Regions from separate parts of the Arthrobacter sp. C152 genome, predicted to be linked through region 2. Evidence: riboswitches for the same ligand, from Rfam matches in the RefSeq annotation. Region 2 holds a riboswitch; the other holds the start of a gene.

Region 1 (15,954 bases), on a different contig from region 2:
ACCGGGTAGAACTCGTTCAGCCGGGAGGCGACGTAGTTGGCGGCGAGCAGCGCGGACTTGGTGGCCTCGGTCAGGCCTTCACCGCCCATCAGCTTCACATAGGCCCAGGAGATGGGCAGCACGCCGGCGGACCCGAACCGGGACGCTGAAATGGCTACACCATGTCCCTCCTCATGGGCAGCTTTGTTCGCGTCTCCCGGCATGAACGGCGCCAGGTGCGCCTTGGCCGCAACGGGGCCGACGCCGGGTCCGCCGCCGCCGTGCGGGATGCAGAAGGTCTTATGCAGGTTCAGGTGCGAGACGTCGCCGCCGAACTTGCCCGGCTGCGCCAGCCCCACCAGCGCATTCAGGTTCGCCCCGTCGATGTAGACCTGGCCACCGGCGGCGTGGATTGCGTCGCAGACTTCGCGGACGTCGCCGTCGTAGACGCCGTGGGTGGAGGGGTAGGTGATCATGATGCAGGACAGCACGTCCCTGTTCGCCTCGATCTTGGCTTCGAGGTCGTCGTGGTCGATGGTGCCGTCGGCGGCGGTGGCCACGACGACGACCTTCATGCCCGCGAGCACGGCGGAGGCGGCGTTGGTGCCGTGGGCCGAGGCCGGGATCAGGCAGACGTTGCGCTGCTGGTCGCCGCGGGAGTGGTGGTAGCCGCGGATGGCCAGCAGGCCGGCGAGTTCGCCCTGTGATCCGGCGTTGGGCTGGATGGACACCTGGTCGTAGCCGGTGATGGCGGTCAGGTCAGCTTCCAGGTCGGCGATGAGTTCCCGCCAGCCCGCGGTCTGGGAGTCCGGCGCGAAGGGGTGGATGGAGGCGAATTCGGGCCAGGAGATGGCCTCCATCTCGGCGGTGGCGTTCAGCTTCATGGTGCACGAGCCCAGCGGGATCATGGTCCGGTCCAGCGCCAGGTCCCGGTCCGACAGCTTGCGGATGTAGCGCAGCAGCTGCGTTTCGGACCGGTGCGTGTTGAAGACGGGGTGTTGCAGGTAGTCGGAGGAACGCTCGACGGCGGCCTCCAGCGCGAAGCCGTCGCCCTCGGCGACGCTGGCGCCAAAGATGCCGGCGACTGCGGCGACGATGGCCGTCGTCGTGGTTTCATCCACCGAGATGCCCACGGTGTCGGCGTCAATGGGGCGCAGGTTGATGCCGCGCGCCTCGGCGTCGGCCACCAGTCCTGCGGCGCGGCCGGGGACCCGGACCGTCAGGGTGTCGAAGAAGCTCCGGTGGACGACGTCGATGCCTGCCGCGGCAAGCGAGGCTGCCAGGGTGCGGGCGTGGCCGTGGGCGGTCTCGGCGATCGCCTTGAGTCCGTCCGGGCCGTGGTACACGGCGTACATGGACGCAACGATGGCCAGCAGCGCCTGGGCGGTGCAGATGTTGGACGTGGCCTTCTCGCGGCGGATGTGCTGCTCGCGGGTCTGCAGGGCCAGCCGGTAGGCCGGGACGCCGGCGTCGTCCTTGGAGACGCCCACCAGGCGGCCGGGCAGCGAACGCTCCAGGCCCTTGCGGACAGCCATGTAGGCGGCGTGAGGGCCGCCGAAGAACAGCGGCACACCGAACCGCTGGGCGGAGCCGACGGCGATGTCCGCGCCCTGCTCGCCCGGAGGGGTGATCAGGGTCAGCGCCAGGAGGTCGGCGGCAACGGTCACCAGGGCCCCGCGCTCCTTTGCAGCGGCAATGACGGCGGCCTGGTCCCATACCCGGCCGGAGGCGCCGGGCTGCTGCAGGACGATGCCATTGATGTCGCCGTCGGGCAGGCCCTGGGACAGGTCCGCGACTTCCACCTCGAAGCCGAGCGCCTCGGCGCGGCCCTGGACGATCGCGATGGTCTGCGGCAGCACGTCGATGTCCAGGACGGTCTTTCCGTCGGCGGCGGGCTTGGCCTTGTTGGACCTGCGCATCAGCAGCACGGCCTCGGCCACCGCCGTGGCTTCATCGAGCAGCGAGGCGTTGGCAATCGGCAGGCCCACCAGGTCCTGCACCATGGTCTGGAAGTTCAGCAGCGCCTCAAGCCGGCCCTGGGAGATCTCGGGCTGGTACGGGGTGTAAGCGGTGTACCAGGCCGGGGCTTCCAGGATGTTGCGGCGGATCACCGGCGGGGTCACAGTGTCGTAGTAGCCCTGGCCGATCAACTGCACGGCGGTCTTGTTCTTGCCGGCGAGCTTCCGCAGCTCGGTGAGGACCTCGACTTCGCTGAGGGCGTCCTGCAGGCGGAGCGCAGTTTCCTGCCGGATGACATTGGGAACGGCGGTGTCGACCAGGGAGTCGACACTGTCATAGCCAACTGCCTTGAGCATGGTCTCGACGTCGGCTTGGCGGCGCGCGCCGATATGGCGGTCTACGAAGGTGGTGGAGGCTGAACTAACCGACACGAAGGAACTCCATATACTCAGGCGGCGCAGGGTACGCCACAGCGATTCGGGTTCCTCCCCGCTCTGTATTGGACCTGAGAGTTTCCGCGGGGCCTGCCACACAGGACCCGCTTGCACCGTCGGTGAACACAACAGCGCCGCACTGCCCGCGTTGGGGGCACGAACCGCTGCCTGCTACTTTCCAGAGGTGCCTCGCCGCGGCGGTACATGGGCCTGCGAGATTCCTGGGGAGGATTTGCTCCTACGGCGCCTGCTTGTACTTCCGGCAGAACTCTCCCGCCGCAGATCAAAGGCTATTCATTTGGATGTGCGTGGGGGCAGTCCGGGACAACTCCCACAGCGGTTAATTGTCCTACGCTCCAACCCTTCCCGGCAAATGGCCGATGCTACCTGCGGAGCCGCTCCAGGGCGGCCAGCAGCTGGTCCACGTCCGCAGCCGCGCCGCCTTCGGGAACGGGGCCTACGGAGAGCATGGCGTTGAAGTACAAACCGTCGCCCATGTACAGCACGGCCTTGGCCAGGGCCGGCCCCACGTCGGCGGCGATTTCGTCGAGCCACCGCCGCTGGATCGCGGCGAACCGCCGCCGCGTCTCTTCGTGCGCAACCTCGGCAAGCCGGGTGGCGGCAACAATGGCGCGGTCCAGCGGCGTATCCGCCCACACCGAGGACCGGATGAAGTAGGCGGCAGCGCCTTCCGGCGCCTCGGCCATGGCGTCGGCATCGGCCCCGGCCAGGACCTCCAGCCTGTCCAGCAGCACGTCGATCAGCGCTTCCTTGCTGGGGAAGTGGTACAGCAGCCCGCCCTTGGAGACGCCCGCCTTCCGGGCAACCGCGTCCAGCGTGGCCGCGCGCTCCCCCACCTCAATCAGGAGGGACTCAAAGGCGTCAAGGACCGCGTCGCGGGCTACTGGCTTCCGGGGCATGCCTCCCATCATGCCTTCCGCGGCCGGGAATTCCGGAAAAATCGAAACTATACCGTCTGGACGGTATAGTTATTACATGACCGCTCCCCTCCAGCCTTTTACACCCCGGCGGGTGGACTCCGCCGCCACACCAACACCGACACCGGCCCGCGATTGGCTGGCCCTGGCACTGCTGATGTTCCCGGTGCTGCTGGTGGCCGTGGACAACACCGCCCTGACCTTCGCCCTGCCCGCGATCACCCGCGCCCTCGAGCCGTCGGGGTCCAGCTGCTGTGGATCGTGGACATCTACCCCCTGGTGCTGGCCGGGCTGCTGGTATCGATGGGCAGCCTGGGCGACCGGATCGGCAGGCGGCGGCTGCTGACCATCGGCAGCACAGGCTTCGCCGTCCTGTCGGCGGCGGCAGCCTTCGCCCCCAGTGCCGAGTGGCTGATTGCCGGGCGGGGAGCAATGGGTTTCTTCGGGGCCATGCTGATGCCGTCCACGTTGTCGCTGATCCGCAACATCTTCCCGGAACCCAACCGCCGGAGGCTTGCGGTCGCCGTCTGGGCGGCGGGGTTTTCCGGCGGCGCGGCCCTGGGGCCGATTTTCGGCGGCTGGCTGGTGGAGCAGTTTTGGTGGGGTGCCGTTTTCCTGGCTGCCGTGCCCCTCATGATCCCCCTGCTCGCCTTCGGACGGGCCTTTATTCCGGAATCACGGGATCCCGCACCCGGCGCGGTGGACATCCCCAGTGTCCTGCTTTCGATGCTGGCCATGGTTCCCGGCGTTTATGGCATCAAGGAGGTGGCGACGCAGGCACCCGGCCCGGGAGGCGTGGCCGGCATCGCCTTCGGCGTGGCGATGGGCGTGGTGTTCGTCCGCCGGCAGCACGGACTCAAGCACCCTCTGCTGGACATGTCCCTGTTCCGGAACAGGGTGTTCAGCATGGCCATCAGCGCCAACATCCTGGCGCTGTTTTCCTTCAACGGGTTCATCCTGTTCCTTGCCCAGCACCTCCAGCTGCTGGAAGAAATGACGCCGTCGGCCGCGGGGATCGCCATGATTCCGGCACTGGCGGCAACCATGGCGGCCGGCCTGGTGGTGGTACCGCTGGTCCGGAGGGTCCGGCCGGGCTTCGTGGTGGCCGCGGGGCTCGCCTTCAGCGCCGTGGGCTACAGCCTGGTGGCTTTCGGGAACCACCGCGGCGGCCCGTCAGTGCTGCTCGCGGCGCTGCTGGTCCTGGCGCTGGGCGTGGGGACGGCGGAAACCATCTCCAACGACCTGATCCTTGGCTCCGCACCGCCGGAAAAGTCGGGGGCTGCGGCCGCCATTTCGGAAACAGGTTACGAGGTGGGCTCGCTGCTGGGAACGGCGGTACTGGGATCCATCCTGACCGCCTCCTACCAGCAGCATCTGCGGATGCCGGCGGGCGTGGACGGCCTGCTGCCGGGCCGCGTATTGCATAACGCGGGCGAAACGCTGGCCGGGGCCATGGATGCGGCAGCGTCGCTGCCCGCTCCCTTGGCGGCCGCACTGCGCGACGCTTCCGCCGCGGCCTTCGATTCGGGGGTCCATGTCACTGCGGCCATCGGGCTGGTCCTGATGGCGGCGGCGGCGCTCCTTGCCGCCGTCGTGCTTCGAAAGGTCCCGAAAGCCCACTGACGCCAGCCGTGGGCAGCAAAAGGGCGTCCGGCGCCGGAGGGTTGCTCCGGTACCGGACGCCTCCCGGGACTACTTGGAGTCCGCGGTGGTGACGCTGGCCGTGGGCTTCATGTTTTCGGCCTGTACCATCCAGGCGAACTGCTCCAGCCGGGCGATGAACTCGTGCAGGAGGTCGGCGGAGGTGGGATCCTCCTCGTCCACTTCGTCATGGACCTTGCGCATGGTGCCGACGGCAGCTTCGAGGGCGGCAACAATCCGCTCGATGGCGTCCTTGGTGCTGATCAGCCCTTCCGGGAACTGGGCGAGGCTGGTGGATTCGGCAACGGTGGAGCTGCGGCCGTCCGGAAGGGCGTGCAGCGCACGCATCCGTTCGGCCGTGTCATCGGCGAACTGGCGGGCGGCGTCGACGATCTCGTCGAGCTGCAGGTGGAGGTCGCGGAAGTTGGTGCCCACGATGTTCCAGTGCGCCTGCTTGCCCTGGACGTGCAGCTCGATCAGGTCCGCCAGCACGGCCTGAAGGTTGTTGGTCAGTGTCGGTGAAGCTTTCATGCATCCTCCTCGATTGGTCCAGTGCTGCCGACGCTACCAGCCGGGGACAGCGGCGCGGCAGGGCGGGTGTCGAAATTTCTCAGTGAGCTTACTAATGCGCAGTAGGGCAGTCATAAAAGAATGTGATTCATATTTCATCTTGCATCCGGGCGGCGGCAGCCCCATACTAAATGAACGCCATTCATATAGTGACCTCCGTCTCACAGCCTTCCAGAAAGTGGTGCCATGACAGAGACAATCCGCACCAGTACGGCCAAGCCCGGTCCGCACGCCCACGCCCCTTCCGCGGACGGCGTCAGTGCCAAGGGGCTCAAGGGCGGCCAGCTCGGCCTCCTCGCCGTCGTCGTCCTGGGCATTTCCACCATCGCCCCCGCCTACACCCTCACCAGCGCCCTCGGACCCACCGTCAATGAAGCCGGACTCCAGCTCCCCGTCATCTTCCTGATCGGGTTCATCCCCATGATCCTGGTCTCGCTCGCCTACCGGGAGCTCAACGCCGACTCCCCGGACAGCGGCACCACCTTCACCTGGGTGACCAAGGCCTTCGGCCCCTGGGTCGGCTGGATGGGCGGCTGGGGCCTGCTGGCGGCCAACATCATCGTGCTGTCCAACCTCGCCGGCGTCGCCGTCGACTTCTTCTACCTCTTCCTGTCCCAGCTCGCCGGCTCACCCGAACTGGCGGACCTGGCCGACAACAAGGCGCTGAACGTCCTCACCTGCTTCGTCTTCGTGGCGCTGGCCGTCTGGGTCAGCTACCGCGGGCTGCACACCACCAAACTGGTGCAGTACAGCCTGGTCGGCTTCCAGCTGCTGGTCCTGGGCCTGTTCGTGGCCATGGCCTTTGCCAACTGGTCCACCTCGGAGACGGCCATCCCGTTCAGCTGGGACTGGTTCGACGTCACCAAAATCGAGACGTTCGGCCAGGTGGCCGCGGGAATCTCCCTGTCGATCTTCGTGTACTGGGGCTGGGACGTGTGCCTGACCGTCAACGAGGAAACCGCCAACGGCAAGAAGACCGCCGGCGTGGCGGGCACCCTGACGGCCGTGATCGTCCTGGCCATCTACCTGCTGGTCAGCATCGCCACCATGATGTTCGCCGGCGTCGGCGATACCGGCAACGGCCTGAACAACGCCGAAAACCACGAGAACATCTTCACCGCCCTGGCGTCGCCCATCATGGGCCCGTTCGCCATCCTGATGTCCCTGGCCGTCCTTTCCAGCTCCGCGGCGTCCCTGCAGTCCACTTTCATGTCGCCCTCCCGGAGCCTGCTGGCCATGGCCCACTACGGTGCGCTGCCCGAACCGTTCAGCCGGGTCAGCAGGAAGTTCTCGACGCCGGGCTTCGCCACCATCGCGGCGGGCGTCCTGTCCGCGGGGTTCTACGCGGTCATGCACGTGGTCAGCGAGAACGTCCTCAACGACACCATCCTGGCCCTGGGCCTGATGATCTGCTTCTACTACGGACTGACCGCGCTGGCGTGCACCTGGTACTTCCGCCACAGCCTGTTCAACAGCCTGCGCCACTTCGTGTTCCGGCTGGTATGCCCGGTGGTGGGCGGCGTGGGCCTGTTCGTGGTGTTCGCCCAGACCGCCGTGGACAGCCTCGCCCCTGAATTCGGCAGCGGTTCCGAGGTCTTCGGCGTGGGCCTGGTGTTCATCCTGGGCGTCGGCATCCTGGCCCTGGGGGCCGTCGTCATGCTTGTCACCTCCCGCACGCACCCCGGCTTCTTCCGCGGCGAAACGCTCAGGAAGGACACGCCCGCCCTGGTGGTCCCGGAGTAGCGTGCCGCCGGCGCATCAAAGGTGCCGTGCCCCCAACCGGGGGCACGTCACCTTTTCGTTGACGACGGCGGTTCCGTCACCAGTAATGGGCGACGTCGATGACCAGGCGCGAGCCGGCGCCCGGGCCGGCCAGGGTGAAGACCCGGAACGGAAGGCGGGCCCGGACCCCCAGGCCCAGGCTGGTATACCCCTCGAAACTTCCTGCCGAGACCACCTGGCGGAACGTCTGGTAGCCGGAGACGTTGCTCAGTTCGTTCCTGTCCGCAGGGCTGTACGTCGGGTTGCCGTTCTGGTCGTAGGAGGGTGCCGTGACGCTGATGCGCAGGCGCGCTCCGCCCCGTACCGGGATGGGCGCGCCCGAGCCTTCCTGCGCGATCCGCGGAACATACTGCACGGTGTAGGCGACGGCGGGGCCGTTGAGGTCCACCACCAACCGGTCAAAGCAGTAGTGCTGGCCCGTCCGGACGTTCGTCACCTGCGCCGTGCCGGTGTCCTGGCCGGACTTGGCGAGCGATCCCCACGAAAGTCCGCAGTAGGGGGTGGCCGCCGAGGCTGGCCCCGGGGCCAGGATTCCCAGCCCGAGGGCCAGGAGGACGGCTGCGAACCAAACCGGGATCTTTTTCATGACGGCGCCACCCAGGAATGAAGCGATCGGACGGTTTAAGCGTAGGAGCCGCCGGCACCGGAAACGAGGGCTGTTTCGGTAACGGCGCGCACCACTCGATAACGACGGCGGCACGGGACGAAAAAGCGCCGGCCACCCCTTGGGATGGCCGGCGCCGGGCAAAGGGGGAAGGTCCTAGCCTTCACACTCGCGGCAGTACTTCAAGCCGTCCTTTTCACGGGCAACCTGGGAGCGGTGGCGGACCAGGAAGCATGACGAACAGGTGAACTCGTCAGACTGTTCGGGAACCACGATGACGGTAAGTTCCTCGTTGGAAAGATCGGCACCGGGCAGGTCGATGCCTTCGGCGGTGTCGTTCTCGTCGACGTCGATGACCGCGGTCTGTGCGTTGCCGCTCCGGGACGCCTGGAGGGCCTCCAGGGAGTCCGACGGGGACTCTTCTTCCTGCTTGCGGGGAGCATCGTAATCGGTAGCCATTGCCTGTTCACTTTCGTTGCCGCACAGCGCCATTTCAGGCACTTCAAGGCAGTTTAGGGCATGATCCCGGTACTAAGGCAATAGTGTGCCCCATCAGACAATCAGCTGCCGCCGGGCAGGGTTTCCGTGTACTTTTCCCGGGCAAGATCGGCTCCCACGGCCACGCCGCTCAGCGCAGGCAGCCAGCCCCAGCGGGTGGCATCCGCCATGGCGTCCGCGGCCTGTTCCCCGGAGTCGTAGGTGAAGGTCTGCACGAGCCAGCAGCGGAGCCGGGCTGGAAGGGTTGGCGTCATGCCAGAAACCTACGCAGCCATTGTTGTGGCTTCGTTTCACGGCGGTCTCGCGCAGATTAACCCTGCAAAGGGCCATTGCTCAGGACACTGATCAGGCGGGGGCAGCGGTGCTGCTGCGCAGGACGAGTTCCGGTTCCACCACCAGGGTCCGCGGCCCGTCCGCGCCGTTGAGCGCCGTGAGCATGATGTCCATGCACCGCCGGCCCAGCTCTTCGAAGTCCTGCCGGACGGTGGTCAGGGGCGGGCTGAAGTAGGCGGCCTCGGGCTGGTCGTCAAAGCCCACCACGGACATATCCTGCGGCACCTTGATGCCGGCCTCCGTGAAGGCGCGCAGCACCCCCATGGCCATCTGGTCGTTCGCCACGAAGAGCGCCGTGGCCCGGGGGCCGGCTGCCATCTGCCGCCCGATGTCGTAGCCGCTGCCGGCGCTCCAGTCCCCCTCGACAACGATGTCCGCGTCCAGCCCGGCGGCGCCCAGCGTTGACCTCCATCCCTCGGCGCGGGCCACGGCGTCGATCCAGTCCTGCGGCCCGGCGATATGCCCGATCCGGCGGTGCCCCTGCCCGATCAAATGCTGGACCGCCAGTTCGGCGCCGCGGCGCTGGTCCACCCGGACACCGCCCACGGCCTCGTTCCCGTCCGAGCCCACCACCACCACGGGAACCCCGATGGGCAGCTCTGCCAGGGCAGCCAGCGTTCCGGTGTGCGGAACGATCACCACGATCCCGTCCACCGACTGGTCCAGGAAATGCCGGACGGCATCAAGGATGGTTTCCCGGTTGACCTCCCGCAGCGCGGCAATGCTGACGAAGTATCCGGCGTCGCGTGCCGCCTGCTCCACGCCCAGCAGCGTGTTGGCCGGCCCGTACTGCGAAAGCTCGTTGCCCAGCACGCCGATGGTCTGCGAGCGCCGGGTCACCAGGCTCCGGGCCGCGGTGTTGCGGCGGTATCCGAGCTCGGCAATCGCGGCTTCCACTTTCTCCCGCGTCGCCTTGCTCACGTTGGGGTGGTTGTTGACCACCCGCGAGACGGTCTGGTGCGAGACGCCGGCCAGGTCCGCCACGTCCTCGAGCCTCGGCAGCCGCGGCGGCTTACTTTGTGTCATGAGGCTATTGTCCGTGACGGCGGCCGCACGCCGGGGCAACGACGGCGGCCGCGCCACGGATTCGGCGGCCGTGCCAGGGACTCACAGTCCGCCGGCGAGCCGGTAGTAGGCCGCGTTCCAGTTCAGGTCCTTTTTGAACTGGCGGATGGAGGTGTCCTCGTCGATGGTGAGCAGTTCGGTTTTGGCGATCTCGGCGAAGTCCTCGAACACGTCCATGCCCACCTGGGTGGAGAGCACGGTGTGGTGGGCGGCGCCGGCGGTGAGCCAGGCGGCGGCGGAGGTGGCGAAGTCGGGTTTGGGCTGCCACAGGGCCCGGGCGACGGGGAGGTTGGGCAGCGGATGGTCGAGGGGGACCACGTCGACGGCGTTGGCCACCAGGCGGAAGCGGTCCCGCATGTCGGAGAGGGCGACGACGACGCCCGGGGAGGCATCAGCGTCGAACACCAGGCGGACCGGGTCTTCCTTCCCGCCGATGCCCAGCGGGTGGATTTCCAGGCGCGGCTTCGTGGCCGTCAGGGAGGGGCAGACCTCCAGCATGTGCGCGCCGAGGATCTTCTCGGACCCCGGCTCCAGGTGGTAGGTGTAGTCCTCCATCAGCGACGCACCCCCGGGCAGGCCGGCGCCCATCACCTTCGCGGCGCGGACCAGGATGGCGGTCTTCCAGTCACCCTCAGCACCGAACCCGTACCCGGCGGCCATGAGCCGCTGCACGGCCAGGCCGGGGAGCTGGCGGAGCGCGCCGAGGTCCTCGAAGGAGGTGGTGAACGCGGCGGAGCCGTTGGCTTCGAGGAAGGACCGCAGGCCCAGTTCGATCCGGGCCCCGTACCGCAGCGAATCGTGCCGGGCCGCGCCTGCGCGGAGCTCCGGCACCACGTCGTAAAGGTCCTCGTACTCGGCTACCAGGGCGTCGACGTCGTGCTCTGCAGCGCCGTGGACGGCGTCGGCGAGTTCGTTCACGGACCAGGTGTTGACCGCGACGCCGAAGCGCAGCTCGGCCTCGGTCTTGTCGCCTTCGGTGACGGCCACGTTGCGCATGTTGTCGCCGAAACGCGTCAGCTTAAGGGTGCGGACGGCGGCCCAGCCGGCGGCGGCGCGCTGCCACGAACCCACCTGGCGTGCCACCTCGGGGTTGGAGACGTGCCCGACGACGGTCTTCCGGGCGATGCCCAGGCGGGACTGGATGTACCCGAATTCGCGGTCGCCGTGCGCGGCCTGGTTGAGGTTCATGAAGTCGAAGTCGATGTCTGCCCAGGGCAGGTCGCGGTTGGCCTGCGTGTGCAGGTGCAGCAGCGGCTTGCGGAGCAGGTCCAGGCCCGAGATCCACATCTTGGCCGGGCTGAAGGTGTGCATCCATGCGGTGACGCCGATGACCGAATCGTCCGAGTTGGCCTCCAGGGCGGTGCGGCGGATGGCATCGGAATCGGTCAGGACCGGCTTCCACACAATCCTGACGGGCACGGCGGATGCGGCGTTGAGCTGGTTGGCGATCTCCTGGGACTGGGCGGCCACCTGCTTCAGGACGTCCTCGCCGTAGAGGTGCTGGCTGCCGGTGAGGAACCAGACCTCGTAGCCGTCGAGGGAGGTGCTTGCTGGTGTGCTCATGGGTTCTCCTGGAAAGTTTTGGGTCCCGGCGACTATTGGCCGTAGACGTTCTGGTAGCGGGCGTAGAGCGAATCGATGTGGTCCTGGTCGATGGGCACGGGTTCGCCGAGTTGCCGGGAAATGTGCACGGTGCGGGCCACTTCCTCGCACATCACGGCGGCCTTCACGGCGGACCGGGCGTCCTTGCCGATGGTGAAGGGGCCGTGGTTCTGCATCAGCACGGCCGGGGAATGGGAGTTCTTCAGGGTCTCGACAATGCCGTGGCCGATCGAGTCGTCGCCGATCAGCGCGAAGGGGCCCACCGGAATCTCCCCGCCGAATTCATCGCCCATCATGGTCAGCACGCACGGGATGGCCTCGCCCCGGGCAGCCCAGGCGGTGGCGTACGTGGAATGCGTGTGCACCACCCCGCCCACCTCGGGCATGTGCCGGTACACGTAGGCGTGCGCCGCGGTGTCCGACGACGGCGACAACTGAGGATTGCCCCAGTCGCCATCGTTGTTTCCCGGGACCGGGACCCCATACAGATCCGTCACCACCATCTGCCCGGGGAGCAGGTCCTGGTACGAGACGCCGGAGGGCTTGATGACCATGAGGTCCGTGCCAGGGACACGGGCCGAGACGTTGCCCGCGGTCCAGACCACCAGCTCATAGCGCATCAACTCCGCATGCAGGGCGCACACTTCCTCGCGGACCCGCGCGATGGTATCAAGGATTGCCGTTCCGGTGCTCATGCCGGCACCTCCACGGCGGCCTCGGAGGGCAACGGCGCCGTTCCCGCCGCGGCCCTGCGCTGGATGGCCTTGAGCCGGTGCATCACGTCATTGCCGCCCCGGCCGAAGTAGTCGTGCAGCGCCTTGTATTCCTGGAAGAGCTCCTCGTAGGCGGCAACGTTTGCCGGGATGGGGGTGTACACCTCGCCGGGTTCGGCGCCCATGGCTGCGGCGGCCTCGCGGATGTCGGCATATTCGCCCGCGGCGACGGCGGCGTGGATGGCCGAGCCCAGCGCCGGCCCCTGTTCCGAGCCGATGGTGGACAGCTGCAGCCCGGTGGCGTCCGCGTAGATCTGCATCAGGAGCTTGTTCTTGAGCAGGCCGCCGGCCACGATGAATTCCTTGACGGGGACACCGGCGTCGCGGAACGCATCCACGATGGTCCGGGTGCCGAAGGCCGTGGCTTCCAGCAGGGCACGGTAGGTGTCCTCCGGCCGGGTGGCCAGGGTCTGGCCCACCACGGTCCCGGAGAGTTCGTGGTCCACCAGGACCGAGCGGTTGCCCGAGTGCCAGTCGAGCGCGATCAGGCCGTGCTCACCGATGGCCTGCCGCGAGGCCAGTTCGGTGAGGTACTCGTGGATTCCCAGCCCCGCATCCTTGGCAGCCTGGTGGTATTCGGGCGGGACGCCATGCTTGGTGAACCAGCCGAAGATGTCACCCACTCCCGACTGGCCGGCCTCATAGCCCCACAGGCCGGGCACGATGCCGCCGTCCACCGCCCCGCACATCCCGGGCACTTCACGCAGTTCGGTGCCGTTCATGACGTGGCAGGTGGAAGTCCCCATGATGGCCACCAGCTGGCCGGAGTCCACTGCCTTCGCGGCCGGCGCCGTGACATGGGCATCAACGTTACCCACAGCCACAGCGATGCCCTCGGGCAGGCCCGTCCATGCTGCCGCCTCGGCGGTCAGGGTGCCGGCAGCGTCTCCGAGCCGCCCGATGGTGTGCTCCAGCTTGGCGCTGACAAAATCCTTGAAATCCGGGTTCAGGGCGGCCAGGAAGTCCTCCGACGGGTAGCGGCCGTCCTGGTAGATGCCCTTGTATCCGGCGGTGCAGGCGTTGCGGACGTAGCGGCCGCACAGCTGCCAGACGATCCAGTCGGCCGCCTCCACCCAGTGGTCCATGGCCGCGTAGGCCTCCGGGTCCTCTTCCAGCAGCTGCAGCCCCTTGGCGAACTCCCACTCGGAGGAGATCAGGCCCCCGTACCGCGGAAGCCAGTCTTCACCCCGTTCAGCGGCGAGCCGGTTGATCCGGTCTGCCTGCCCCTGCGCGGCGTGATGCCGCCAGAGTTTGACGTAGGCGTGTGGGCGGTTGGCATAGCCGGGAAGTTCGTTCAGCGGCGTTCCATCGGCCTTGACCGGCACCATGGTGCAGGCGGTGAAGTCCGTGGCAATCCCGACGACGGCGGCAGGGTCGATGCCGGCGTCAGCCACCGCGGCGGGTACGGCGTGGCGCAGGACCTCGCGGTAGTCATTGGGCACCTGCAGGGCCCAGTCCCCCGGAAGCCGCGCGCCGTCGTCGCCCGCCGTATCCTTTGGCAGGGCATCGGTCACCACTGCATGCGGGTACACGTGGACCGCGCTGCCAAGTTCCTGGCCGTCGCGGACGCGCACCACCACCGCCCGGCCCGACAGGGTGCCGTAGTCCACGCCTATGACGCAGTGGTCCCCGCGGGAGCCGGGGCTGCTGGAAGTGAACAAAGTCTCTGGCATGGTTGCCTCCATCCGGGAGGCATCGGCCTCATTACCGGGATCTGTAGGGGTCAGTCGAGGGGAGCATCTGGAAAGGTGCTGCAATCATTGTGAACGCTAACAACATACCGTGTCAATGACCCACTTCAGGACCGTGGACCGGGCCTCGGGGCGTCGTTCGCCCGTCAGGGAGCCGCCGCAAGGCCGGTGGCGGCATCCGCCGGTGAGTGCCGGCGCCGGCTCAGCAGGATGAACGGCGCGGCCAGCAGCTGCACCACGCCGCTGATGGCCAGCGAGGCCGGGTACCCGTAGACGTCCGCGGAACGGCCAAGCAGCGGCTGCACCACCACTCCCCCGCTCGACCCCATGAGCGAGGCGAAGCTCAGGACGGTGGCCCGCTGCTTGGACGCGATCATGTCGTTCAGGTACGCCTGGCGTACCGGCGTTCCCGCGGAGGCCACCACCGCCCACACCGCCAGGAGCACCAGGGCCAGCCAGAAGACGTTGGTCACCAGGAGGACCACAAGGACCAACGAGCTGACCACGTTTGACGCGATCAGCACTGTGGTCCGCCGCCGGACGAGGTTCCGCACCATCGGCGCCAGCAGGCCACCCACGATGTCGGCACCTGCCACGATGGCGGCGGCCAGTCCGGCGATCGCGTATGCCCGGGGGTCGCCGAAGAGCTGCAGCAGGTACGGCTGGAGGGCGTAGAAGACATAGAAACCCACGCCTTCGGTGAACGGGGCGGCCAGCATCATGAAGCGCACGGGCGGGTTCTTCAGCCCGCCCTCCACCGAGGCGCGCAGGACCTCGCGGGTGGCCTGCATCGGGTGTGCCGAGCGCTCCGGCGTAAAACCGACGTCGTGCATGAGCAGGAAAGCCACGGCGAACATGGCCACCAGCACGCCGACCCGCACCAGGAACGGCACGCCCAGGTTGGTGGCCTGGGCGATCACGCCGCCCGCCACGGAGCCGGCGAGCATGGCGATGCCGGAGACCATCTGGCCGCGGCCCAGCACCGCCTCAAGCGCGCCCTCGTACCCGGAGAAGTGCAGCGCGTCCACGAGCCAGGCTTCCACGGCACCCGAGAAGAACGTGAAGCCGAGGCCCAGCAGCACAGACACCACCGCCCACCACCAGAACGGCGCGGACAGCTGCCACAGCAGATAGTAGAAATACGTGGAGACGGCCAGGGTCACGGTTCCGAGCAGGAAGGACACCCGCCGGCCCCAGCCGTCCGCCACCACGCCGGTGGGCACCTCGAAGAGCACCATCCCGGCGGTGAAGAAGGCATTGGCGGCGAAGGCTTCGAGGTTGCTGAGCCCGGCATCCAGCAGGAAGAGCGTGTTGATGCCCCAGATGAACGACGCCGCGAGGGTGTTTCCCAGCGTCAGCGTCAGGTAGATGTTCTGGATTTTGCGTGCTGCGGCATTCATGGAGGACGGCGTTCTGTTGTGGTCTTCCTGCGCGGGCGGGGGTCAGGACGGGCTGAAGTTCGGGGGAACGGGGTCGTGGCGCAGGTACCGGCGGCGGAAGCGGCCCGTGCCGGCCGTGATGGCACGCAGCTCCACCGGGTACCGCAACAGCTCCTGGTCCGGGACCTCGGCGCTGATCTCGGTGAGGCCTTCACCGGAGGACGTGGTGCCGGTGAGGCGGCCGCGGCGGCCGGAGAGGTCGCTCATGACGGAGCCCACATGCTCATCGGCGACCGTGATGCTGACGGTGGAAACCGGCTCCAGGAGCTGGATCCGGCCAGCGGCCGCGGCCTCGCGCAGGGCCAGGGCCCCCGCAGCCTGGAACGCAGCGTCCGAGGAGTCAACGCTGTGGGCCTTGCCGCCCACCACTGTCACCTTCAGGTCAACCACCGGGAAACCGGCGGCCACCCCCTTGTCCATCTGCGCCCGGACACCCTTCTCAATGGAGGGAATGTAGGTGCCGGGAATCACGCCGCCAACGGTCTTGTCCACGAACTCGAAGCCTCCGCCGCGTTGCAGCGGTTCCACTTCGATGTCGCACACGGCGTACTGCCCGTGGCCGCCGGACTGTTTGATGTGGCGGCCATGGCCGGTGGCGGGCGCGGCGAATGTTTCCCGCAGTGGCGTCACCACGTCCACGGTGTGC
Region 2 (15,954 bases):
ATCAAGGTAGGCAGGCCGGGTCCGCCCGGTCTGCTCCGCTGCGGGTACGTCCGTGCCACGTTTTTCACTGCTCTGTTCTTCGGCGTCCGCGGCTCCGCGGCCGCCTTCCGGCGCGGTTGGGCGTGCTTGTTCGCTCATCTACGATTCCTCCTCGGTGGCTGCCGTTGGTGTGCGCTTGCCTCTCTTCCAGTGCACCACATCCGCCGGCGCTCCCCCTGCGGCGGCCTTGCCCCGGCGAGTCAGTCGCGGTCGGCGTCCCGCCTCTTCCTGATCTCCCCGTTCACCAGGGCCTGAAGCGATGGAACGGGCGACGACGGGTCCAGGTCGAGTGCGTGCCGGAGCCGCAGGGACAATAGGTCCAGGTCGTCCGCCGGAACGTCCGAAAGGCGGGCAAAGTGCGTGAAGAAACGCTTGGCAGGCAGCCCAGCCCGGCGTCGGATGCCTTTACGGCGTGGCCGGCCGGCCCGTTCGCCTGCCGTATGCAGCTTGTTTTCCATGGTTGCCGTTCTGAAGGGGTCCTCGGCCAGCTGCATAGCCGATCTCATAGTACAACCGGCGGAGCACTCCGGTAGTGTCCTGGCTCACCCTTTGCGCCACCCATTTTGCGGCGGCCACGGCGCGTCAGTTCCAGCGGCCCGTCAGTTCCAGCCCAGGAGCCTCAGCAGCGCCGCGGTGCCGGCCCCGGCGACAACGACTACCAGGAACGGCGCCCGCAGTGCCAGCGCCACGGCGGCCGCCGCCAGGGCGCCCAGCCGGGCATCGGCCGCCAGCGCCTGGCCCGAGGCCACGGCGTTGACCACGGTCAGCGATGCCAGCAACCCGATCGTCATGGTGCCGGCAACCCGGGATGTACGGGGATCTTCGAGGAACCTGGCGGGGACGAAGTAGCCCACCAGCTTCCATGCGTAAGCCAGGAGGCAGGCGAGGAGGAGCCAGATCCACAAACTCATGTGTCTGCTCCGCGGGCGTCTCCCTGCTGCCGCCGGGGGCCCGGGTTTTCGGCCCCCAGGCGCCGGTGGTGGTGTTCGGCGTACGGCTCGATGTCGGGTTCCAGCCCTTCGTCGCGGCGTCCGTGGCTGAACCAGCCTGCCAGGGCGGCCACCACGGCGGCCACCAGGATGGGCACGCCTGCCGGCACGAACGGAACGGCAACCACGGTGGCTACGGCGCAAACCATTGCGATCGCAACCGGTTCCCGTCCTTTGAGCCGTGGCCACAGCAGCGCCAGGAAAGCTGCCACGGCGGCGCCGTCAAGACCCCACTGTTTGGGGTCACCCAAGCCGCTTCCCGCGAGGGCCCCGACCGCCGTGAAAACGTTCCAGAGGACGTAGATGCCGATGCCGGCGGTCCAGAACCCGCGGCGCTGCTCGGCGGGGTCCTCCTGGCCCGTGCTGGTGGCGGTGGACTCGTCAATGGTCAGCTGCGCACCAACGTAACGCCGCCAGCCGGCCGGCCGCAGCAGCGCGTTGAGTTGCATGCCGTAGATGCCGTTGCGCATGCCCAGCAAGGTGGCGGCGCTCATGGCGGCGATGCCCGAACCGCCCCCGCCCACGACGCCGATGAATGCGAACTGCGAGCCGCCGCTGAACAGGAGCAGGCTCAAGGCCATGGTCTGCCAGATGCTCAGGCCCGACGTTACCGACAGCGCGCCGAAGGACACCCCGTACAGTCCGGTAGCGATGCTGATGGAGATCCCCACCCGGACCGCCGGTGAAGCCAGCAGCTTCACGGCCGGACCATTCGACGCCGCCCGGGCAGTCCCGGCTTCCGCAGGCTCCAGGCCCACAGGACGAGCGGCGCCTGCAGGGGAAGCCGCGCGGTGTGGATCTTCCGCTGCCGGGGCGTGCCGTCGGGACCGTAGGCCCGGCGGAGGGCGTCCAGGTGCCCTGCCAGGAAGACGGTGAACATCCCGGCGAGTGCCGTGGCTGCCATCTTCCGGGTTGGCGGGAGGAGGATTCCGACGGCGGCAGCCAGTTCGAGCAGGCCGGTGACGGCGATCCATTCCTCGCGGGAGAGGACGGCCAGGGGGTGCCGGCCGCCGCCGGGCTGGGGGACGCTGGCCCGGGGGCGGCTGGCCCGGGGGACGCTGGCCGCGGCGGAGTCCTCGCGGCAAAGGTAGCCGGGCACCACGTCACGGTAGAACATCGGGTCACGGAAGTGCTTGTTGGCGCTGGCCAGCAGGAGGGCTCCCATGGCTGCGGCGGACAGGCTTTGTACGGCAGGTCCGGACCGGGGATAAGGCATGGAACCACTCAACCACAGCCACTGCGCGGCGCCCTACACCAGCGCCCGTTCAGGTCCAGGCGAGGCGCGAGCTTCCGTAGGGCGGCGGTGCAGAGGCGTAGTCCAGGGTCCGGCCGGACACGAGCAGTGGCGGCGGAACGTAGCGGAGCTGCCCGTAGGAGCTTTCGATGGTCCGGTAGCCGGGCGCAGGAAGCTTCGCGGGAGCCGCTGTGTTGGGTGCGGGGATATCCGGTGCCAGGGAGAAGAGTTCCTCGGCGGTGCGTGCAAGCGACAGGCGTGCCGCCCCTCCCCTGCCTGTTTGCCGTCGTTCAGCCAGCAGGAGCACCGCTGCCGCCGCCACGCCGTACCCTGTGGCGTGGTCCAACGCCTGGACCGGCAGGGCACCCGGGCGCCAGCCGCCGTCGTCATCCTCCGTGCCATAGAGGTGGGCGATTCCACTGGCTGCCTGGACGATGCTGTCGAAACCGCGCAGGCCGCTCCACGGGCCCGCCCATCCCCAGCTGTCGAGGGTGACCACCACCAGCCGCGGGTGCGTAGCGGGCAGTTCCAAGGGGTTGAGCCCGAAGCGGTCCAGGGCCGCCGGCCGGTAGCCGGTGACCACGACGTCGGCGTCCGCCAGCAGCTCCCGGAGGCGATTCCGGTTCGCGGGAGATCCGAGGTCGGCCTCCGCGCTGCGTTTGCCGAAGGCCGTGTCCACGAACTGGTCCACGATTTCGGGCAGCGCCGGCGGGTCGATCCGCAGTACGTCGGCACCCAGCGCCGCCAGCAGCCGGGTGGCTACCGGTCCCGCGATAACGCGTGTCAGGTCGAGGACCCGCAAGCCCTCCAAAGGCAGGTCCGGGCTGCCGCCGGCCCCCGCTGCGCCCTCCGCTGCATGCCCTGCTGCGGCTTCGGCTTCAGCGGCTGCGGCTGCTGGGGCGGCTGCGGCTGCGAAGTCCCGCAGTCCCCATCCCGGTGTCCCGCCGCCGTCGCGGGCTACCCAGGGGCCGGCGGCCGCAGCCTTGCCCATGTCCGAGGAGAGCCACTCGCTGCGGGTCCTGACAGCTGCGGCGATCCCGCCTTCGCCCTGGATGGCGGCTTCGGCTTCCAGGGACGTCATCGTCCCAAGGGCCGCCTCCGCCCCTGCCGGGGTGGTGGCGCCGAGGGCGCGGAGCAGCCGCTTCTCGTGGTGGGGATAATTGGCGTGCAGCCTGATCCAGCCGTCGCCGGTGCGGCGGAAGCCCGACAGGGGCGCGAAGCCTTGCGGGGCGCGCCCGCCGATCCGCAGGTGGCCAAAGGAGTCGAAAGCGGCGGCCATCAGGGCCGGCGTCGTACTGAACCGGCCCGGCGAGCCGGTGTACAGGTTCAGGGCCCCGGCGGCGGCTCCCACGGACTCCAACCCCAGCCCTTCGACGTCCAGTGGGCCGCCCCACCACCGGCGCGGGGACGCTGCATCGGCGGCGCGCATCCGGAGGCTACTTCCCGTGGGGTGCTGCCAGCCGGAGCAGGTCCAGGACCCGTCCGGGCACGTTGGTGGTGATCTCCTGGATGCCCAGGTCCCGGCACAGGTCCACGTCCGCCTCGGCGTCCACGGTCCATACCCGGAAGCGGCGGCCGGATTCCAGCCAGCGCCGGACGGTGTGCGGGCGTTCCCGCACGTAGTCGATGCCCGGCCCGGCCATTCCCACCAAGCCGTCATCAAGGATCTGCTCGCCCTCCAGCTGTGCGGCCTTCATCAGGTTGGCGATCGCACCACCGGTAATCGGCCCCACGCCCAGGCCGCCGCGGATCTCATGGATGGTGATGTCGTCCACGAGCTGGCAGATGTACCGGGGAGGGACGGACTGGAGCAGGTGCCGGACGGAGTCCGGGCTGAAGCTCATGAAGGTGACGGCCACGTTGTCCAGCGTGGAGCTTTCGGCGTCCCAGCCCTCGCTCCGGAGCACCTCAAGCACCCGGTCTTCGAGTTTGAGCTGGTAGGGGCTGGGGTGCTTGAGTTCGATCGCGAGCCGCACCGGCCGGCCCGCCCCGCGCAGGATGTCCAGCAGTTCGGGCAGGGTGAGGAACTGTTCGGACCGCGCCCCGTATTCCTCCGGGATGCGCACGCCCTTCCAGGAGGAAAAGTCCAGCTGGCGCAGTTCATGCAAGGTCCGGTCGGCCACCGGCCCGGTCCCGTCCGAGGTCCGGTCCAGGTTGGCGTCATGGAGCAGGACCACGTGCTGGTCACGGGTCAGGTGGACGTCGCACTCCACGCCGTCCGCGCCGTCCGCCAGCGCCTGCAGGTAGGCCGCGCGGGTGTGTTCGGCGAAGGCGCCGCTTGCGCCGCGGTGGGCGAAAACCAGCGGCCGCCGCGGCACTGACTCGTCAGTTGTCATGGACACACGGTAGCCGACCGGGCCCCGCCGCCGGGGCTAGGCTTGGCACATGCAGGTGAACTCTGAGGCAACAACTGAGCCAACGACGCAGGAGCCACACACCCGGCCCGCACCGTCCGCCGCGCGGGGCAGCAAGGCGAGGGCCGCCGTCGTACGCCAGCCCCTTGGCGCCGGAGACGCCGAAAAGGCGGCAGCGCTGCGGAAAATGAAGCTCGTGGCGCTGGGCCTGCTGGTCGCCATGGCCGTGATTTTTGTCGTTGCCTTCGCACTGCAGAAGGACTATCCGTGGCTGCAGTACGTGCGCGCGGCGGCCGAAGGCGGCATGGTGGGCGCGCTGGCCGACTGGTTCGCTGTGACCGCATTGTTCAAATACCCCATGGGCATCAAGATCCCGCACACCGCCATCATCCCGCGCCGCAAGGACCAGATCGGCGCCTCGCTGGGCGAATTCGTGGAAACCAACTTCCTCTCCGAGCAGGTGGTGCAGGACAAGCTGGCCAGCGTCAACATCGCACGCCGGGCCGGACTTTGGCTGGCCGGGCCCGGCGGTGCGGAGCGCGTCGCCAAGGAGGGTGCCGCCGTCATCCGCGGCGCCTTCACGGTGCTCAACGACGACGACGTCCAGGCGGTCATCGAGGGAATGGTCCGCAAGCACCTGCTCACCCCGCCGTGGGGGCCGCCAGTGGGCAGGCTGGCGGAGCGGATCTTCCACGACGGGCACCACCACACGTTGGTGGACCTGCTGGTGGACCGGGCGGCCGACTGGGTGGACGACAACCACCAGACCGTCACGCGCCTCGTGTCGGACCGCTCCCCCACCTGGGTTCCGCAGTTCGTGGACGGGCTGGTGGGGGACAAGGTCTACATCGAGATCCTCAAATTCGTCCGCGCCGTGCAGGCCGATCCCAACCACCAGGTGCGCCAATCGATCGACAAGTACCTCAATGACCTGGCCCGCGACCTGCAGCACGATCCGGCCATGATTGCCCGCGCGGAAGTCATCAAGGCGCAGGTGCTGGGTGATCCCGAGGTGCGCGAGCTGGCCTCCCGGACGTGGGGGACGGTGAAGAACGCGCTGCTCGGCGCGGTGGACGACCCCCACAGCGAACTCACCATCAAGTTCAAGGCGGCGGTGCGCGACTTCGGCTCGCGGCTGGTGGACGACCCCGAACTGGCCGGGAAGGTCAACTCCTGGATCGCCGACGCCGCCGGGTACCTCGTGCGGACCTACCGCTCGGACATCGCGGGGGTCATCACGGACACCGTGGCGCGATGGGATGCCGAGGAAACCTCGCAAAAGATCGAACTCCAGGTGGGCAAGGACCTGCAGTTCATCCGCATCAACGGCACCGTGGTGGGGTCCCTGGCCGGGCTCGCGATCTTCACGGTGGCGCAGCTGATTTTCGGGTGATCTTTGCGGTTTTCGACGCGGATAGTTGTTGACGACGCGCAGGTTCCTTGTCGCTCCGCGTATTTGGGGTGGGGTAAGGAGCCTGCGCAGCGGAATTGCGCACGACGGCGGCAGCCGGCTTGGCCTGTCGAGGCACCTTTGGGCTGAGGTTGTGATGGCGGTCAGCGCCCGCCGGCTTGAATGTCAGTGGTCCGTTGGATGATGTTCGTATGGGAATCAGCGGCGGTTCAGTGAGCGGTGCAGGGGCGGCGATGGAGGGTGTTCGTGCCTCTGTTGCTGCCCTTGATGCGCTGTTCCTGGAGGAAGCTGCGCTTGCTTCCGCTGATAGTGCTGGTGCTGATGCTGGTTCTGCCTCTGGTGCTTCTGGTCACGGTGCTGGGGTGGATGTGCTGCAGCGGCAGTACGAAATCCGGCTGGAACGGCTGGCCGGGTACTCGAAGCTGGAGGCCATGATTGCCGCCGCGAAAGCACAGGACGCTGCCGAATCCATCCGCATCCAGCAGGCCATGACCCCACCGGACGCGTCCGTGCCGGAACGCACCTACGCCGGAATGTCCGCGGTCGAGGAGATCGCCGGGGTCCTCACCATCACCTCCGCGGCCGCGGGTGCTTTCGTCCACCAGGCGCAGCAGGTCTGTTCGCTGCCGCCGGTCATGGACGCTTTGGCTGCCGGGGCGGTGTCGTGGCAGCACGCAAAAGTCATCGTCGATGAAACCGAAGGCCTCAGCCCCGCCGGGGCGGCGTCCCTGGTGGCGCACTTCTTCGACCCCGCCGCCCCCAACCCCGCCCGCGGCGCGGCGCCGGGTGAGCTGGTGCCGTCACGGTTCCGGGCCAAGGCCCGTGGGTGGCGGGAACGGCACCACCCCGAATCCATCGAGGAACGCCACACCAAAAGCGCCGCGGACCGGCGGATGGAATACCGCCCGGACAAAGACGGCATGGCCTGGATCTCACTCCACCTCCCCGGGGTCACCGCCTCGGCGATCTGGAACCGCACCACCGCCATCGCCCGCGGCCTCCAAGGCCCCGACGAGCCCCGCACCCTCACCCAGCTCCGCCCCGACATCGCCGCCAGCCTGCTGCTCAGCGCCGGAACCACCAGCGCCGGAACCACCAGCTCCGGAACCACCAGCGCTGGCGGCACCGGCTCCGGCGAGGGCAGTTCCCCGCACCCAGGAACCACGGCCCCTGGCCAGGTCCCCATCCCAAAGGCTGATGTCCTGGTGATGGTTCCGGTGTTCTCCGCCCTCGGCGTCACCGACGAACCCGCCATCCTCGACGGCCACGGACCGATCCCCGCCTCCATGGCCCGCAAACTCCTCGCCGACGGCGCCGATTCGTTCTACCGGGTCCTCGTCGACCCCCGCGACGGGGCACCCCTGGAGATCGGGCGGAAGAGCTACCGGCTCCCGGAGACGATCAAACGCTGGATCAGGATGCGGGACAGCAAGTGCACCTTCCCCGGCTGCAGCAACCGCACCGCCGACAACGACACAGACCACCTTCAGGCCTGGCAACACGACGGCACCACCGGCGTTTCCAACCTGGGACAACTCTGCCCGAAACACCACCGCCTCAAGCACAGCACCGGCTGGACCCCCACCCCCGCCACCATCAACGAACCACCCGGCTGGACCTCACCCACCGGCCGCCACTACCCAGCCGAACAACACGACCCCGAACCACCCCACTGGCCTTATTGGATGATGTTCGCCGCCGGCCCGGGTGAAGATGCCAGCCCCGGGGACGTCCCGCAGTGGGAGCCGGACGACGACACCCTCATCGACTCCGGCGACTTGTCACCCGACGACCCGCTCTGGGCGGAATTCTTCACAAAGCCATTTGCCTTGTTGACGTGTTAGCTCTGGAACTGCAGACGCGCTAGGCGAAGGACTCCAGCTCCACGCCCGCAGCTTCCAGTCCCGCGCGCACGCGGGCGGCCATCTCGACGGCGGCAGGAGTACCGCCTGACAAATACAGGGAGTCAGGCCGGACCTGCAGCACAGTCCCGTCAGCGGCCACCACTTCGCCTTTGGTGGCAAGGCGCACGGCCCGCTCAACCACGGCATCGGCGTCGGTCAGCAGCGCGCCGTCCTCCGTCCGCGGAACCAGGCTGCCGTCGGCGCGGTAGGCGCGGCCCGGGAAGGCCTCGACGAACACCGGGTGCCCGGCGTCCCTGGCCTGCTTCAGCAACTCCGAGCCGGGGAAGCCAAGAATGGGCAGGCCCGGGTCGTAGGCGCCCACCGCAGCCACCACGGCGGAGGCCTGGTCGGCGTCGTGCAGGAGGCTGTCGTACAAGGCGCCGTGGGGCCTGACGTAGTCCACGGAGGCGCCGACGGCGTGGGCAACCCCGTCGAGCGCGCCCAGTTGGTACAGCACATCGCCGAACAACTCATCGAAGCTGACGTCCATGGCGCGGAGCCCAAAGCCGGCCAGGTCGGGGTACCCCAGGTGCGCGCCCACGGTGACGTCCAGTTCGTAGGCCGCCCGGCAGCTGTCCAGCATCGTGACCGGATCTCCTGCGTGGAAGCCGCAGGCCACGTTGGCGCTGGTGACCAGCGGAAACATGACGGCGTCGCCGCCCATGGTCCAGGAACCGAATGCTTGGCCAAGGTCAGCGTTGAGATCCACGTGAAGTGCCTTCCAGCGTCAGGGTGTCAGCGCCGGATTGTCCGTCGCCGCGGCCGCTGTAAGCTCGCCGGGAATCGTGTCCGGCATTGGTCCAAACGCCTCCCGGGCGTTCGCTGCCACTGCGCGGCCCATCACGAGGTTACCTGCTCCGCCCACCACGGCGCCGATGCCGAAGGGCAGGGCGCGGCCGAACAGCGCAGTGCCCTGCCGTTTGAGGAGGTTCTTCAGGAAGGCGTGCTGGATCCTCTTGCGCACGCTGCCGAATCCCGGGAGCGAGGACTTGGTCAGCATGTTTCCCCAGACGTCCGTGGGCCTGGCCCCGCCTGCCGCCTGCCCGCTGAGCGTTCCCAGCAGTGCAGTCCCTTCCTCGCCCAACATGATGGCCATGACCATGGTGCCGGCCTTCTCGGGGTTGGTGAGGCGGATGCCGTGCAGTTCGGCCAGGGAGGTGGCGTAGAGCGCCGTTGCTTCCAGGAAGCCGACCGTTGCGGCCGCGGAAAGCCCCAGCGATGCCACGGTTCCCACCCCGGGGACGACGGCGGTCGCGCCCACCAGGGCGCCTCCGCCGGCGACGGCGCGCAGATAGTCCCGCTCGGCGAAGTCGGCCAGCTGCGCCGCGGTGGCCCGCGGGTGCTTCTTCTGCAGCCTCCGGATGTAGGCAACCACGAGGGGCCGCTGGATCTGCACCGCCTTCAGGAGCATGTTGTGGACGCCGGGCTTGGGTTTGCCGTCGGCATCAAACATCGCGCTGTGGGCGGTTTCCTGTGCGATTCGTACTGCGGGATTGCTGCGCCTGGCCATGGTCACCTTCATTCAAATCGACCTGCAGCGGGGTGGCTGCCGTGCCTTTCCATCCTAAGTGGAGAAACACTAAGCATGCTGAACTTTCGGGTCCGCAGCTGCGGGCGGCGGGTTGCGGCGGCAGGACGCGGTACCCGAACCTCCGCGCCTGTGCTGCAACCCGCCGTCGGGCATTACCGTCCGGCCTCTACTTCCTTGCGGTCGCCTGAACCTCGCGCTCCGCCGCGCTGGAGTCCTGGCCGGTGCGACCGGCAGCAGCCTCGTCAGCCCGGAGCTCAGCCCGGAAGACCTCGTAGCGGGCCAGGTGGGCGGGCCGGCGGCGCAGGACAGCCCAGGCCACGCCGAGGATCAGGAACCAGGCCGGCGTCACCAGGAGGGCCACCAAAGTATCCGGCTGCGTGGTCAGGGTCCACAGGACGAAGGCGAAGAAGGCGAACACAGCCCAGACTGCGGGAATGCCGCCGGGCATCTTGAAGGCCGACGCAGCGTGGAGCTGCGGGCGGCGCCGGCGGAAGGAAATGTAGCTGGCGAGGATGATCGACCAGACAAAAATGAAGCAGACGGCGGAGACGGTGGTCACCATGTCGAAGGCCTTGCCGACGTCCTGGCCCGCGTACATGAGGACGACGCCGGAGAGCAGCAGCACGCAGGAAAGGAACAGCGCGTTGCGGGGCACCTTCCTCGTGGACAGGCGGCTGAAGATGCTGGGCGCGTCGCCCTCCTGGGCGAGGCCGAAGACCATGCGGGAGGTGGAGTAGATGCCCGAGTTGGCCGAGGACATCGCCGAGGTGAGGACCACCAGGTTGACCACCGTGGCGGCCGCGCCCAGCCCGGCGAGGGAGAACATGCCGATGAACGGGCTGTGGCCGGCGGCGAACTGGGTCCACGGGGTGACGGCCATGAGGACGACCAGGGCGCCGACGTAGAACAGCAGCACGCGGACGGGGATGGCGTTGATGGCCCGGGGCAGGGTCCGCTCCGGGTTCTTGGCCTCGGCGGCGGTGGTGCCCACCAGCTCAATGCCGACGAAGGCGAACACGGCGATCTGGAAGCCGGCCACGAAGCCCATGAACCCGTTCGGGAAGAATCCGCCGTGGCTCCAAAGATTGGTGAAGCTGGCGGTGCCGGCATCGCTCTGGAAGCCGGTGAAGATCATGAAGAGGCCAACGATGATCAGCGCGGCGATGGCAACGATCTTGATGAGGGCGAACCAGAACTCGGTCTCGCCGAAGGCCTTCACCGTGGCGAGGTTCAGCACGAGCAGGATGGCCACGGTGGCGAGCCCCGGGATCCAGAGCGGCAGGCTGGGCCAGAGCTCCCGCGAGTAGCCGGCGATGGCAATGACGTCGGCAATGCCGGTGATCACCCAGCAGAACCAGTAGGTCCAGCCGGTGAAGAAGCCGGCCCACGGGCCCAGGAGGTCGGCGGCAAAGTCACTGAACGACTTGTAGTTCAGGTTGCTCAGCAGCAGCTCGCCCATGGCCCGCATGACGAAGAACAGCATGAAGCCGATGATCATGTACACGAAGATCACGGACGGGCCGGCGGCGGAGATGGTCTTGCCGGAGCCCATGAACAGGCCGGTGCCGATGGCACCGCCGATGGCGATGAGCTGGATGTGCCGGTTGGTGAGCTGCCGCTCAAGGTGCGGAGGTTCGCTGCGGGCCGCGCTGCCCGCGGCAGAGTTGCGCGCTGGTGCGCCGTTGGACGGTTGACCGTTGCCCGGTTCGCCGTTGGACGGTTCGCCGTTGGATGTCGGGGGATGAATCGCCATAAGGAACTCCATCGATAAAGCGGCATTTTTGGTACCGCAAAAGTTGGGTTCCTCCCCGCTCTGTAATGGACCTGAGAGTTTCCGCAGCTTTGGGCTGCTTGCACCGCCGGTGAGCCAGGAAGGGGCCTGGCTGCTTTCCAGAGTTGCCTGTCCGCGGCGGTACGTGGGCCTGAGAGTTTCCTGGGGAGGGTTTGCTCCTACGGCGCCTGCTAAATGTACCTGGCAGGGCTCTCCCGCCGCAGGTCAGAGGCTTTTCAATTGGTGGTAGTGGTCAGCGGCCGCACCCTTCCGGGGCAACGCTGGCCCGGGCTGCTCCGAATAGGCTGAGCCAGCCGGGCACGGTGCTGATCACCGGACCAAGTGTGGTGCGCGTCACGATCGAATGTCAAACCCCGCCTCCCGCCGACGGCCCGCCGCGGGCGTTCGCCGGCCACTTGGCGCCCCGATTTGTTTTCGCTTCAACAAACCTGTACCGTGTGAGCCGAATCACCCACAGTTGAATAGCCTTTCGAGCTGTGACGGGAGAGTCCTCCCGGCATCCACCGGGCAGGCGCCGTAGGAGCAAATCCTCCCCAGGAATCTCTCAGGCCCACGTACCGTCACGGCGAGGCAACTCTGGAAAGCAACCGGGCTTCGCCCCGGTTCACCGACGGTGCAAGCGCACCCTGGCAGCAGGGCACGCGGAATCTCTCAGGTCCAATACAGAGCGGGGAGGAACCCACCCCACGCCGTGCCACTCCGGCCGGCCAGACCTGGAGTTCCTCATGACGATTCAATCCGTTTCAACATCATTCGTTGACCGCCATATCGGCGCGCGCCGCCAGGCCGACATCGACACCATGCTCAAGGCCGTGGGCTACGACAGCGTTGACGGGCTCGTTGACGTGGCGGTCCCGGCATCCATCCGGCAGGAGACCGCCCTTCGCCTGCAGGACGCGCTGAGCGAGGTCGAGGTCCTCGCGGAGCTGCGCCGGTTGGCTGCCAGGAACAAGACCGCGGTCCAGATGATCGGCCAGGGCTACTACGACACAGTGACCCCGCCGGTGATCCGCCGCAACATCCTGGAAGCCCCGGCCTGGTACACCGCCTACACCCCGTACCAGCCCGAGATCTCACAGGGCCGGCTTGAGGCCCTGCTGAACTTCCAGACCATGGTCCAGGACCTGACCGCCCTCCCAGTCGCCAACGCCTCGCTCCTCGATGAAGCCACCGCCGTTGCCGAAGCAGTGCTGCTGATGCGCCGGGCCAACAAGAATAAAGACGCCAGGGACGGCAAGACCGTACTCGACGCCGACTGCCTCCCCCAGACCGTCGCGATCGTGCAGGGCCGCGCCGAAGCCCTGGGCTTTGAAGTCCAGGTCGCAGATCTCTCCCAGGGCCTGCCCGAGGGCCCCATCAACGGCATCGTCCTGCAGCAGCCCGGCGTCTCCGGCCGGGTATGGGACCAGGCCCCCGTCATTGCCGAAGCCAAGGACCGCGGCGCCCTCGTTACCGTGGCCGCGGACCTGCTGGCCCTCACCCTGATCACCCCTCCGGGCGAGCAAGGGGCGGACATCGCCGTCGGCTCCACCCAGCGTTTTGGCGTGCCGTTGTTCTTTGGGGGACCGCACGCCGCCTACATGGCCGTCCAGAAGGGGATGGAACGCACCCTCCCGGGCCGGCTTGTCGGCGTCTCCAAGGACAACGCCGGCGTCCCCGCCTACCGGCTGGCGCTGCAGACCCGCGAGCAGCACATCCGCCGTGAAAAGGCCACCTCCAACATCTGCACCGCCCAGGCGCTGCTGGCCATCGTGTCCTCCTTTTACGCCGTTTACCACGGCCCCGACGGTCTGAAAGCCATCGCCGAAACCGTCCACCACAAGGCAAGGGTCCTGGCCACCGCCCTCACGGCCATGGGCCGGGAACTTGCCACGGACTCGTTCTTCGACACCCTCACTGTGCGGGTGCCGGGCAAGGCCGCCAAGGTCATCAACGCTGCGGAAGCGCGCGGCATCAACCTGCGCTTCATCGACCAGGACACTGTGGGCGTCTCTATTGATGAGACGACGACGGCGGCCACGCTCTCCGCCGTCGCCGTCGCCTTTGGTGCCGGTCCGGTAGGCGACGCCCAGGGCTTCGAACTGCCCGGAACCGTGCTCCGCACCTCGAGCTACCTGCAGCACCCGGTGTTCAACACGCACCGGTCCGAAACGCAGCTGCTGCGCTATATCCGCAAGCTGTCGGACCGGGACCTGGCGCTGGACCGGACCATGATCCCGCTGGGCTCGTGCACCATGAAGCTGAACGCCACCGCCGAGATGGAGGCCATCTCCTGGCCGGAGTTCGCCTCGATCCACCCCTTCGCGCCGGACTCCCAGACGGCCGGGTGGCGTGAGCTGATTTCCGGGCTGGAAGCGGACCTGGCCGAGATCACCGGGTATGACCAGGTGTCCATCCAGCCCAACGCCGGGTCCCAGGGCGAACTCGCCGGGCTGCTGGCGATCCGCGGCTACCACCATTCCCGCGGCGAGCAGCAGCGCAACGTCTGCCTGATTCCTGCCTCGGCCCACGGCACGAACGCCGCCTCCGCGGTGCTGGCCGGCATGAAGGTCGTGGTGGTCGCCACCGCGGCGGACGGCACGATCGACCACGACGACCTCGAAGCCAAGATCGAGGCCAACAGGGACGTGCTGTCCTGCATCATGATCACTTACCCCTCCACCCACGGCGTCTACGACGGCGACGTCCGCGAGGTCTGCGACGCCGTCCATGCCGCCGGTGGCCAGGTGTACGTGGACGGGGCGAACCTGAACGCCCTCGTCGGCCTGGCGCAGCCGGGCAAGTTCGGCGGCGACGTGTCCCACCTGAACCTGCACAAGACCTTCTGCATCCCGCACGGCGGCGGCGGACCGGGCGTCGGCCCGGTCGCGGCCAAGGCGCACCTGGCACCCTTCATGCCCGGCGACGCCGCCAAGGCCGCCCATGAGGAGGGACACGGCGTAGCCATTTCAGCGTCCCGTTTCGGTTCGGCGGGTGTGCTGCCCATCTCCTGGGCCTATGTGAAGCTGATGGGCGGCGAGGGCCTGACCGAGGCCACCAAGTCCGCGCTGCTGGCGGCCAACTATGTCGCCTCCCGGCTGAACGAGTTCTACCCGGTCCTCTACACCGGTGAGGGCGGGCTGGTGGCGCACGAGTGCATCCTGGACCTGCGCGCCCTGACCGCGAAGACCGGTGTCACGGCCGAGGACGTGGCCAAGCGCCTGATCGACTTCGGCTTCCACGCCCCCACCCTGGCGTTCCCCGTTGCAGGGACCTTGATGGTGGAGCCCACCGAGTCCGAGGACCTGGCCGAGATCGACCGCTTCATCGACGCAATGATCACCATCCACGCCGAGATCGAGCAGGTGGCCGCCGGAGACTTCTCCCTGGAGGCATCCCCGGTGCGCAACGCACCCCACACGGCGGCCGCCGTCGTCAGCTCCGACTGGGACCGCGCCTACTCCCGCGAGCAGGCCGTCTTCCCCGTCGCGTCGCTGCGGCAGGACAAGTACTTCCCGCCCGTGGGACGCATCGACGGCGCCGCCGGCGACCGCAACCTGGTCTGCTCCTGCCCGCCGCTTTCCGAGTTCGAGAACTAAAAGGATCCCCATGACTGAGAACTACACTGCCCTCTACGAGCAGCATAAAAAGGCCGGCGCCTCCTTCACCGACTTCGGTGGCTGGCAGATGCCCCTGAAGTACAGCTCAGAGCTGGCCGAACACCACGCCGTGCGCAACGCCGCAGGCCTGTTCGACCTCTCCCACATGGGCGAAGTCTGGGTCACCGGCCCCGACGCCGGCGCCTTCCTGGACTACGCGCTGGCCGGCAAGCTGTCCGCCATCGCCGTGGGCAAGGCCAAGTACTCGCTGATCTGCGACACCGACGGCGGCATCATCGATGACCTGATCACCTACCGGCGGGCGGACGACACGTTCCTCGTGGTCCCCAACGCCGGCAACGCGAAGGTGGTGGCCCGGAAACTCCTGGAGCGCGCCGCGAACTTCGACGTCACCGTGCAGGACGCGTCTGCCGAGACGTCCCTGATCGCAGTCCAGGGGCCGGCCGCCGAGGCAATCCTGCTGCAGCTGGTTCCCGCCGGCCAGCACGCCCTGGTCACGGGACTGAAGTACTACGCCGCCGTGGAGGTGGGCATCAGCTTCGGCGGAGCCCTCCGGAACCTGCTCGTGGCCCGCACCGGCTACACCGGCGAGGACGGCTTCGAGATCTACGTCGGCAACCTCGAGGCACCCGCGTTGTGGGAAGCACTGCTCGCTGCCGGTGAAGGCTCCGGCCTGGTTCCCGCAGGCCTCGCCTCCCGCGACTCGCTCCGCCTTGAAGCCGGGATGCCGCTCTACGGCAATGAGCTGTCCCGCCAGGGCAACCCCTACGCCGCCGGGTTGGGCCCCGTTGTCGCACTGTCCAAGGAAGGCGACTTCGTGGGCAAGGCGGCCTTGGCCGACCTCAAGGCCGCCGGCGTCGGAGCCACCGTGGGCCAGAAGCTCGTTGGCCTCAAGGGAAACGGCCGCCGTGCCGCCCGCGCCCACTACGCGGTCCTCAAGGACGGCACGCTTGTCGGCGAGGTGACCTCGGGCCAGCCCTCCCCCAGCCTCGGCTACCCGGTGGCGATGGCCTACGTCGACGTCGAACACGCCACCCCCGGCACCGTCCTGGCTGTGGACCTGCGCGGCAAGCCCGAACGCTTCGAAGTCGTTTCGCTCCC

What was found. A riboswitch is a leader RNA that binds a small molecule or an ion and turns the genes downstream of it on or off. The one in region 2 is predicted to bind glycine.
Region 1: it holds a riboswitch for glycine, as region 2 does, so the genes downstream of both, gcvP (aminomethyl-transferring glycine dehydrogenase) here and gcvP (aminomethyl-transferring glycine dehydrogenase) in region 2, are expected to answer to the same signal.

Annotation. Positions count from the first base shown of each region.
Region 1 covers NZ_JBTZSU010000041.1:2,145-18,098, forward strand. Annotated here, with positions in the region: gene gcvP (aminomethyl-transferring glycine dehydrogenase) at 1-2,369, opposite strand, end outside; glycine riboswitch at 2,561-2,658, opposite strand; gene ACYSM9_RS19170 (TetR/AcrR family transcriptional regulator) at 2,756-3,292, opposite strand; partial or broken gene ACYSM9_RS19175 (MFS transporter) at 3,369-4,933, shown strand; gene ACYSM9_RS19180 (Dps family protein) at 5,003-5,482, opposite strand; gene ACYSM9_RS19185 (APC family permease) at 5,708-7,264, shown strand; gene ACYSM9_RS19190 (AMIN-like domain-containing (lipo)protein) at 7,341-7,889, opposite strand; gene ACYSM9_RS19195 (DUF4193 domain-containing protein) at 8,064-8,366, opposite strand; gene ACYSM9_RS19200 (hypothetical protein) at 8,468-8,659, opposite strand; gene ACYSM9_RS19205 (LacI family DNA-binding transcriptional regulator) at 8,751-9,764, opposite strand; gene araA (L-arabinose isomerase) at 9,846-11,366, opposite strand; gene ACYSM9_RS19215 (L-ribulose-5-phosphate 4-epimerase) at 11,399-12,100, opposite strand; gene araB (ribulokinase) at 12,097-13,851, opposite strand; gene ACYSM9_RS19225 (MFS transporter) at 14,016-15,269, opposite strand; gene ACYSM9_RS19230 (elongation factor G-like protein EF-G2) at 15,312-15,954, opposite strand, start outside.
Region 2 covers NZ_JBTZSU010000047.1:2,042-17,995, reverse strand. Annotated here, with positions in the region: gene ACYSM9_RS20065 (hypothetical protein) at 1-138, opposite strand, end outside; gene ACYSM9_RS20060 (hypothetical protein) at 240-497, opposite strand; gene ACYSM9_RS20055 (AzlD domain-containing protein) at 639-950, opposite strand; gene ACYSM9_RS20050 (AzlC family ABC transporter permease) at 947-1,729, opposite strand; gene ACYSM9_RS20045 (DoxX family protein) at 1,726-2,244, opposite strand; gene ACYSM9_RS20040 (CoA transferase) at 2,294-3,691, opposite strand; gene ACYSM9_RS20035 (glycerophosphodiester phosphodiesterase) at 3,699-4,598, opposite strand; gene ACYSM9_RS20030 (DUF445 domain-containing protein) at 4,648-6,009, shown strand; gene ACYSM9_RS20025 (HNH endonuclease signature motif containing protein) at 6,396-7,871, shown strand; gene ACYSM9_RS20020 (LamB/YcsF family protein) at 7,891-8,640, opposite strand; gene ACYSM9_RS20015 (hypothetical protein) at 8,659-9,441, opposite strand; gene cycA (D-serine/D-alanine/glycine transporter) at 9,629-11,215, opposite strand; glycine riboswitch at 11,266-11,362, opposite strand; glycine riboswitch at 11,363-11,461, opposite strand; glycine riboswitch at 11,725-11,824, shown strand; gene gcvP (aminomethyl-transferring glycine dehydrogenase) at 11,980-14,832, shown strand; gene gcvT (glycine cleavage system aminomethyltransferase GcvT) at 14,843-15,954, shown strand, end outside.